2 regions of the Acidovorax sp. ACV01 genome follow, and region 2 is predicted to be linked to the other one. Evidence: predicted binding sites of a transcription regulator. Region 2 holds the regulator's gene; the other holds the start of a gene.
What was found. Region 2 encodes LexA, which represses DNA repair genes until DNA is damaged. Its sites were predicted from a motif close to ACTGTATNNNNATACAGT; they were not measured.

Region 1 (4,754 bases), on a different contig from region 2:
GGGCTGTTGCTGGCAGGGCGACGCGCCGAGATGAAGGCCCATGCCGGCCTGGCGGTCCGCATCATGGACCGCAATCTCTACGAACGCGCCAACGACTGCCGCTGGTGGGCCCTGTCTGAAGAGCTGGCCCATGCGCTGACAGACATACAGGCCCGGGGCGCGCCGGAGCAATCGGCAGCTGCAGCACAGCGCGCGGCGCAGATCCTCGCGCACCTCAACAGCCTCTATACGGTGTACCGGCGCGTGGCGCTGTTTGACCGCCAGGGGCGAGTGGTGGCCGTGTCTTGCGATGCCAACACGCTGCCCGCCGACCTGCAGCTGGATGCCGACCTGGTGCGGCGCACCCTGGCCTTGCAGGGTGCGCAGGCTTATGCCGTGTCGCCCATGCTGCCCCAGGCGCTGGCCGACGGCTTGCCCGCCTATGTGTACTGCGCTGCGCTGCGCACCGCGCCGGGTGGCCCGGTGGTGGGTGGCATTGCCCTGGCCTTCAACTGCGCCACCGAGCTGAAGGCCATGCTGCGCGATGCGTTGCCGCAGGGACAGGCCGTGCGCGGCTTCTTCACTGATGCGCAGGGGCGCGTGCTGGCCAGCGCCGACGAGGATGGCCCGGATGCCGCCGAGGGCTGCGTGCCACCTGTGCTGCCTTTTGTGGCCGATATGGCGCGGGCTGCGGTGCTGACAGGTGCTGCAGGGCGGCAGCCCGGGCCCGCCGGAAAAACTCCCTCTGTGGCCACGGCGTCCGCCATGCCCGCCACCGCGCAGCGCGTGCGCTGGCAAGGGCAGGACTATCTGGCGGGTGTTGCGGCCAGCACCGGATACAGGGAATTCAAGCGCGACGACGGGTACCGGGAACCCGTGTACTCCGTATTGCTGATGCCCGTGCAGCCCGCCGTGGCCAGCAGCAGTGCGCTGGCCCTGCCGCAGTCATCCGTGAACGGGGCCGGTGGCAACGTGCGCCGCTATGGCGTGGTGGCCTGTGGCGCCTTGTTGTTGGCCATCGACAGCGTGCATGTGCAGCAGGCCATGTCGGCCGCGCGCCTGGTGCAGGTGCCTGGCCCGGCGCAGTTGGCTGGCATGCTCGAGATTGCCCACGAAGGCGGGACCCGCATGGCACCAGCCTATGACGCCTGCCGCATTGCGGGCCTGTCTGCGTTGGCCGACCCGCGGCGGGCCGTGGCGGTGGTGGTGACGAGCCAGGGCCGCCCAGTGGTGCTGTTGGTGGAGCGCTTGGTGGGGGTGGTGTCGCAGGACAGCGTGCACCCTGTGCCGGGCAGCGTGTCCGCACACGCCCCGTGGATCACGGGCATCCTGAGCGACCGGGGCTCGGGCCAGGCCATCGTGTATGTGGTGGACCCCAATGGCCTGGATGCCCGGTGGGCACCCTTGCCGCCCGAGGTGCTTGCGGCACCATCAGCCAGCGGCACCGCCGCAGAGTTGCCAATGCAGCGCTGACCGGGCCTGGTCAGAGGACACGTTGGCTGCCGGCCTGGGTCAGGCAGCGCCAGGGTCTTCGTCCTCCGTGTCGCCCCCAATGGCTTTCTGGATGGCATACAGGGTGAAGCCACGTGCCATCAGGAAGCGGACCTGGCGCGAGCGTTCTTTCATGTCCAGAGGCACCTGGCCAAACTTGCGCTGCCATACCTCGCGCGCGCGCTGCACCTCGGTGGCCAGCAGCGGAGCCGTGGCCTCGCGCGCCAGCTCATCGGCCACGCCCCGGGTGCGCAGTTCCCGGACCAGGCGGGCGGCACCCAAGCGGGGGCCCCGGCGGTGCACCAGGGATTGGGCCGCGCGCTGGTCGCTCAGCCAGTCCTGCTCCACCAGCAGGTCCAGCAGGGCGGCCAGCTCCTCGGGGCTCTCCGCGTGGGGCGCCAGCTTGGTGGCCAGCTCGCTGCGGGAATGTTCCCGCTGGCTCAAAAGGCGCAGGGCCCGGCCCTTGAGCGAGAGCGTGGTGAATCCCATGAATCTCTGCGCTTCAAATTTGATAGCTGTCAGCGCTTGTCAATCAAGCGCTGGAGGCCTATTTTGTTTGAAGTTTCGGAGTTCACTCGTTCGCGGCGGCGGCAGGGGCTTGCAGTGCGTCGGGCAACAGCGCAATGCCCAGTCCTTCGCGCACCTTGTTCTCGATTTCACGGGCCAGGTCGGGGTTCTCGCGCAGGAACTCGCGCGCGTTGTCGCGGCCCTGGCCAATCTTCTCGCCGTTGTAGGCATACCAGGCGCCCGACTTCTCGACGATCTTGGCGGTCACGCCCATGTCGATGATCTCGCCCTCGCGGCTGATGCCCTCACCGAACAGGATGTCGAACTCGGCCGTCTTGAACGGGGGCGACACCTTGTTCTTGACCACCTTGACCTTGGTTTCGTTGCCGATGGCTTCGTCGCCCTTCTTGATGGTGCCGGTGCGGCGGATGTCCAGGCGCACGGAGGCGTAGAACTTGAGCGCGTTGCCGCCGGTGGTGGTTTCAGGTGAGCCGAACATCACGCCGATCTTCATGCGGATCTGGTTGATGAAGATGACCATGCAATTGGTCTTCTTGATGGTGGCGGTCAGCTTGCGCAGCGCCTGGCTCATCAGGCGGGCCTGCAGGCCGGGCAGGGCGTCGCCCATTTCGCCTTCAATTTCGGCCTTGGGCGTGAGGGCTGCGACCGAGTCGATGACGATCAGGTCCACAGCACCCGAGCGCACCAGGCTGTCCACGATCTCCAGCGCTTGCTCGCCGGTATCGGGCTGGCTGATCAGCAGGTCGGACAGCTGCACCCCGAGTTTCTGGGCGTATTGCACATCCAGGGCATGTTCCGCATCCACGAACGCGCAGGTGCCGCCCTGTTTTTGCATCTCGGCAATCACCTGCAGCGTGAGCGTGGTCTTGCCCGAGGATTCCGGGCCGTAGATTTCGACCACCCGGCCACGGGGCAGGCCGCCCACGCCCAGCGCGATGTCCAGGCCCAGCGAGCCGGTGGAGACCACCTGGATGTCCTCGATCACCTCGCCTTCACCCAGGCGCATGATCGTGCCCTTGCCGAATTGCTTCTCGATCTGGGCGAGCGCGGCGGCCAGTGCCTTGGCCTTTTCGGTGTTCACGGGCAATGCGGGGTTGGTGCCTTTGACTGCGACGTCCATGAGAAAACTCCTTGAAAAACAACAGGTTGGATGTTTGCATTGCTCTGCGATTAATCACAGGCTGGATGCTTGAACAGTAGTTTATGCGAGCTGTCGGAAGGTATTCAAGGATAATTTAGTCAGTTTGCCTGACAATTCAGCGATGCCTGATTTGCCCCTCCTATCCCCTGCCGAAGACGGCTGGCGCCAGACCCACCTGGGCCGCCTGTTCGGCCACGCCATGCGCCGTTTCGACGCGCGCGTGCTGCAGCTCATGGCGCACAACGTGGAAGTGCCGCTGGCGCTGTCCAACCTGGCCGCGCGCGACCAGGTGAGTGCCGCCCATGTGCACATCACACGCCACCTGGCGCTGCAGGGCGACCGGCTGACCGACCTGGCCCAGCGTGCGGGCATGACCAAGCAGGCCATGGCCAACCTGGTGGACCAGTGCGAGGCCTGGGGCCTGGTCACGCGCGAGGCCGACCCGCTGGACGCGCGTGCGCGCCGCGTGTGTTTCACGACCACAGGCCTGGCGTGGCTGCAGGCGTTCCGGGATGCCGTGGCACAGGCAGAAGCCGAGTTCCGGACCGAAGTAGGCCACGACGTGGCCACCGTGGTGGCCATTGGACTGGAGGCCTATGCGGGCGGCGATGGGGCCGGTACGTTGATGCGCTGAACCCGGGTCAGGCGGCTGCGCCCGTTGCCAATGGCACCTGGGCCTGCGCTGCAGCCGCCAGCTGGCCTGCGTCGATGCCCATGGCACGCAGTGTGCGCGCCGCCACGCCTTGCGGCATGGTGGCCACCACTGCCACTACGTGGGCCCCCAGAAGGGGGCCGCCCTGGTCCTTGCGGGAGCGCGCGAGCGTCTGCATGACCTCCTGGCCCGAGGGCTGGGCCCGGTAGAGGCCTGGAACCGGTGGCGCGAGGGCCGGCGCCTGCGGCAGGGTCCCATTCAGTCCCATGTCCTGGAGCGCATCGCGGTACTGCTGCTCGATCGCATCCCGCACGGCGACGGGGTCGGCCCCCACGCTCTCCAGCGCACGCCGGGCCGACCCCTCGGGAAGGTCGATGGCGGCCAGCAGAAAATGCTCGGCCCCCGGTGCGGCCTGGCCGCTTGCGCGGGCATGGGCCTCGGCGCTGGTGCACAGGCAGCTCAGCGTGCGCATGCTCTGGAAGCGGTGTTGCAATTGGCGAAACATGGCGAGAACTCCTTCTCAAGAACGGGACGTCTGTGGGGCCTGGGGCATGTGGGGTGACAGGCGCTTGTGCGCTGCCTGCTTGCTCACGCCCAGGGCCTGGGCGATCTGCGTCCACGACCACCCCTGCTCCAGCGCCGCGGCCACGGCAGCGGTTTCCAGCCGGTCGGCCATCAGGCGCAGGGCGACTACGGCAGCCAGCGCGGCCTCGGGGTTGTCGGGCGGGGGGAGTGCGGGTGGGGGCTGCATTCGTCAACTGTAGTTGACGAATGGCCGGGCGTCAACAAACATTGACGAAGGGGTTTTTTGAGCCGGAGTCAGACGGTGGCGAACGTATCCGCTCCCATGTCCGATGCGGGCAGGGGTTGTGGTGTTTCGCCGGCGGGCGAAGCGCAGGCCAACAGCCATTGTTGAAAACACTGCAACGCATGCAGCTGGGTGCGGCCTTCGGGATAACAAAA
Region 2 (4,754 bases):
ACCAGATTGCCCAGCAGCAAGGCAATGCCCACGATGTGCACCACCTCCAGCGCCGGGTAGGCCCATGCATGGGTCTTGAGGGCAGCAAAAAACATCGGGGCGGCCTTGTTTCTCAGTGCAGCAGTTCCAGCATCAGCGAGATCCTGGCCTTCAAGGGCGAGAGTCCCCTGGAGTCGGGCAATGCGTCCCCCGGCTTGGGCAGCACCTGCCCCTCGGGGCAGCGTGTGGACCGCACCACCCGCACACCCACATCCTGTGCACGCAGCAACGCGCCCTCCAGAGCGTGATGGATGGTGCCATTGCCCGTACAGGCCACTACCAGCCCCTGGACCCCATCGCGCACCAACGCGTCCACCATGGCGCCCGATGCGCCAGCGTGGCTGACGAGCACTTCCACGCGGGGCCAGGCAAAGGAGGATGCTCTATTTTTAATAGCATTAAATGCGGATTTACTAAGCACTGGCGGCCAATCCTGCACAAGGCGGGCAATCCCCTCCTCCACCCAGCCCAAAGGGCCAGCCTCGCCAGAGTTGAACGCATGCACCCGGTAGGGGTGCACCTTCTGAACCTGCCGCGCCCCATGGATTTCCCCAGCGGCCACCACCAGCGTGCCCCGTGCACCGGGTGTAACCGCCACGGCAACGGCATCCAGAAGATTCTGCGGCCCGTCGGGCGTGAGCGCCGTCGCTGGGCGCATGGCGCAGGTCAGCACCACGGGTTTCGCCCGGGTATCCAGCACTTCGTGCAGGAACCAAGCCGTCTCCTCCAGCGTGTCGGTTCCGTGGGTAATGACTACACCACGCACCTCCGGATCTTCCAAGTGGTGCGCGCAGCGCAGCGCCAGCGCATGCCACACCTGGCCATCCATGTCCTTGCTGTCGATCTGGGCCACCTGCTCCGCCACCAGCCCGCCCTGCGCCGCCTGTTGCAATCCGGGAACGGCCGCAAGCAGTTGCTCGACGCCCACCTGTGCAGCGGTGTAACCAATGTTGTCACCAGCCCGCGCGGATGTGCCCGCAATGGTTCCCCCGGTGCCCAAAACTACAATTTTTTGCCCACTCACTTGCGTACTCCGAAAAACTGGTGAAAAATACAGTTACTGGATTAAAAAACAGTTGTCCTTCACTGTAGCCGCCTCCACCGGAAACCACCATGCTCGACAACCCGAAACTCACCGCCCGCCAGCAACAGATTCTGGATCTCATCCAGACGGCCATTGCACGCACTGGTGCGCCTCCCACCCGCGCAGAAATCGCGGCCGAACTGGGGTTCAAGTCGGCCAATGCGGCCGAAGAGCATCTGCAGGCATTGGCACGCAAGGGCGTGATCGAACTGGTCAGCGGCACATCACGTGGCATCCGTCTGCGCAGCGACACGGTACGCTCCATCAATGCAGCACGTGGCAGCCAGTTCAACCTACCCATTCCCGGGCTTTCACAGCTGGTTCTGCCTTTGGTGGGACGCGTGGCGGCGGGCTCGCCCATTCTCGCGCAGGAACACGTTGACCAGACCTACAGTGTGGAAAACAGCCTTTTCCATCACAAGCCCGATTACCTGCTCAAAGTGCGCGGCATGTCCATGCGCGATGCCGGCATCATGGATGGCGACCTGCTGGCCGTGCAGTCCACCCGTGAAGCCCGCAACGGCCAGATCATCGTGGCCCGCCTGGGAGACGACGTGACGGTCAAGCGCCTGCGTCGCACCGCCACGGCCATCGAATTGCTGCCCGAAAACCCGGATTACCCGGTCATCGTGGTGCAGCCTGGCGAACCGTTTGAGATCGAAGGTCTCGCGGTCGGACTCATCCGCAACACCATGCTGATGTAGCCACAGGGCTCCATCACATCCATTCCCTAGTTAGCTGCCGCACTGCAGGTGGCGGGCGTTTGGTGTACCGATAAAACAGGTACGCCAGCCCTGCGGTGCCGGTTCGATTTGCAATCCTGCCTATGTCCAACCCCCGACCTTCGGAGTTTTCACATGGGAATTGCCTTGACCACCTTTTCTGCACTCTCCACCCCACTGCGCTCACTGACCCGCTGGCTCCATCACGCAAGCCCTCTCAAAATGCAGTCTGCGGCAGACTCATCCCCAGCCCATGCCCATCCCGACGATGCGGCCCGGGGCAGCGGCCACAGTGAGGCAGGCACCCGCAAGCCCCACCAACGTCCCGCTGGCATCCCGCACCAGCGTCCGCTGCGTGGCAATTGGCCTTTTACGGTCAATCCTCAGATACCGCCCACCGAGGCCCCAACTCGACTGGCAACCACCAGCGGCGGAGTGTTCACGTCTTCGCCTGCGACCACCCGCAACCCCTGTGGATCACCGTGGTCGGCAGAAGGCTCTGCCAGCAGGACGGCCAAGGTCCTGCGCCGAGCCCCAGCATCGGGCGGCTCGGGCCGGCTGGTGATCGCTGGCCGCATGGCGGATGTGTGCGCTGAGCTGGACCGAATGGCCGCATCAGAGGCAGCGCTGCAAACCTGTTGAGGCGGCGCCATCTCTCACAACGAGCCATTGATGCCCTCTCATTGCGGGGCCTTCCCCAATGGTTTTAGGCAAAATAGCTCGAGGAGCAGCCACCGCACTCCCCGCCGCATGTGGGCTGCTCCGTTGCCCCTGCCAGCATCAGGGACCTGTTTTCGACCTCCTTGAGGGCATGGGTGAACAAGAATACGCACTCGTCCTAGCAGGTGGCTCCAACACTCCGTCACGAAAAGTCCAACACCTTTGATGCGCAAGGAGGCCGCCCGGCGTGATGCAGGCCGCTTCACCAAGGCACAATGTCGGGATGAACATTGTGATTCTCGATTTCTATTTTCCCAAATAGAAAACCACCAAGCACTCGAATAGCTACGCCAATAACTACGCTGAAACTTGAGTATGTTCTGCGAAATCGTTATTACCCGCGACAAAGGCCAGTTGCACGTGCCCATTGGGCCAGCGCAGAGGATGCGCGGCGATCTGATGATGGAGCACCGCAGCCTGGGCGAGCGCGAGCGCACGGTGCCGGTGCTTCGGTGTCTGCCCGGCAACCGCGAGCTGTTCGAGCCGCGCATGACGGCCGTGTGTGCGAACGTGTTTACCTTCTTTGGCCTGGAACGCGATGGCCACGCCTGGCACGCGCAGGAGTGGCGGTGCGAGGTGACGCGGGTGTGACAGCCCAGGCAGGCACCGCCACCGCCAATCAATCAATGCGGGGCGGCGGCCCATCTTCTCTGCGCGGGATGACCTGGCGCTGGGCGCGGTCTTGCAGCTCGCGCTGCTGTTCGCGCCACTCGCGGCGCTGGCGCTGTTCGATCCGGCGGGCGGCCTTGCGGCTGCTGGCCGATTGCATCACGGGGACCCGGCCACTTGCTGGCGCTTTTCTTCAATGTCCAGTATCTTGTTGACCTGACTGCTTACCTCAGCGTAGCGGGAGCGGCAGATTGCGATGGTTGTGGCAGTGTCCCGCTCGCTGGCATAGGCGCCTTCGGCTGCTGCGGGGTCGTCATCTGCAGATCCGGCAGCGGCTGGGGGCGCACCCGCAAGTTGGCTGGAAGTGGCTCGTAGCCCGACACCATGGGCGGGCATTGCACCGATGGCGTTGAGCATGCGGACAGTGCCAGCCCCCAGGCACTGGCGGTCAGACAAAGTAGCGATCTTTTCACGGGCGTCTCCAAGTTGGGTTGATAGGCTGGCCACCGTGGCCGCATGCACACCTGCAGTGGTGTCGTTGAATTGGCGCTGCTGCTTGGCATCGCTCTGGCGAGCCTCTTCAGCCACACGGGCTACATGCTCGCGCTGCAGCTGCTCTGCAGTGGTCTTGGACTTCCAGCGCCATTCCTGCACCTTCCACGTGCCGGCGGCGGCCAGGGCTGCGGCCACCAGGGCAGTGGCGGCGTAGGTGTAGAGACCGGCGATCATTGCAGCACCGCCTTCGCCGCGTCATACAGCGCCTGCCGGTCAGCCAGGCCGTTGGTGCCGCCGTTGATGCGCTTGGTGATGCGGATGAAATCCCCCACATCGGCAAAGGCATTCAGCTCGCGGCTGTGCCAGAACCATGCGGCGCTCATGGCGGCCAGGTCGGGGCGCTCCAGCAACGCGGGCACAGCCTCAAAGTCAGGAACGTTGGGCAGATAGGCGGCCAGGCCGTCGCGGGTGGCGCGGTAGTTGGCGCGGCCGGTGGTCTGGATCAGGCCGCGCCCCATGTAGCGCTTGCCGTCGCCCGGCTGGGTGTTGCCCAGATCCGCCCTGCCCTCGTACCGCTGCTGGGCTGGGGTAGGCCCCCAGATTTCCCGCACATACACCAGGCGCCCGGACTCATGGCCGATCTGCGCAAGGAAGGCGGCCAGACGGGCCGGGGTGTTGATGGCAAAGGTTTCGCAGGCGCGCGCGATGTGCGGCAGCCATTCATCAGCGCGGGCGGCGTTGCAGCCGGTGGCGGCGCGAAGTTGTTGTGCAGTCAGCATGATGGTCAACCCTCCTTGACTCGGGTACGAACAATGAGCACCGCAAAGCCCAGCAACACGCAAGCGTCTTGCAGCGTGGGGGCCTCCAGCGGCAGAAATGGCGTGATGACGGCGCCAGCACCGCCCAGCGCCAGCAGCGCCCAGGCCATGGCCTTGAGCCATTCGGTGGCGCGAACGCGCAGGCCCAGGCCGCGCCTGCATGGGGCTGTGCGCTCCAGCTTGTTGAGGGCTTCGGCCAACACGATCAGGCCGGCCAGCCAGTGCAGGATGGCAAGTGCGGTTGTCATGGCGTAGCCCCTCCACCAG

Region 1: the regulator LexA is predicted to act here: its motif matches at 3,179-3,196, upstream of recA (recombinase RecA).

The regions. Positions count from the first base shown of each region.
Region 1 covers NZ_JACUZT010000003.1:690,962-695,715, forward strand. Annotated here, with positions in the region: gene IB243_RS11805 (chemotaxis protein CheW) at 1-1,452, shown strand, start outside; gene recX (recombination regulator RecX) at 1,492-1,959, opposite strand; gene recA (recombinase RecA) at 2,042-3,118, opposite strand; gene IB243_RS11820 (MarR family winged helix-turn-helix transcriptional regulator) at 3,261-3,773, shown strand; gene IB243_RS11825 (Clp protease N-terminal domain-containing protein) at 3,781-4,296, opposite strand; gene IB243_RS11830 (helix-turn-helix domain-containing protein) at 4,312-4,542, opposite strand; gene IB243_RS11835 (LysR substrate-binding domain-containing protein) at 4,611-4,754, opposite strand, start outside.
Region 2 covers NZ_JACUZT010000009.1:56,827-61,580, forward strand. Annotated here, with positions in the region: gene IB243_RS22545 (hypothetical protein) at 1-95, opposite strand, end outside; gene IB243_RS22550 (asparaginase) at 113-1,039, opposite strand; gene lexA (transcriptional repressor LexA) at 1,153-1,827, shown strand; gene IB243_RS22565 (hypothetical protein) at 2,881-3,156, shown strand; gene IB243_RS22570 (hypothetical protein) at 3,185-3,334, opposite strand; gene IB243_RS22575 (hypothetical protein) at 3,334-3,903, opposite strand; gene IB243_RS22580 (glycoside hydrolase family 19 protein) at 3,900-4,448, opposite strand; gene IB243_RS22585 (hypothetical protein) at 4,454-4,735, opposite strand; gene IB243_RS22590 (hypothetical protein) at 4,732-4,754, opposite strand, start outside.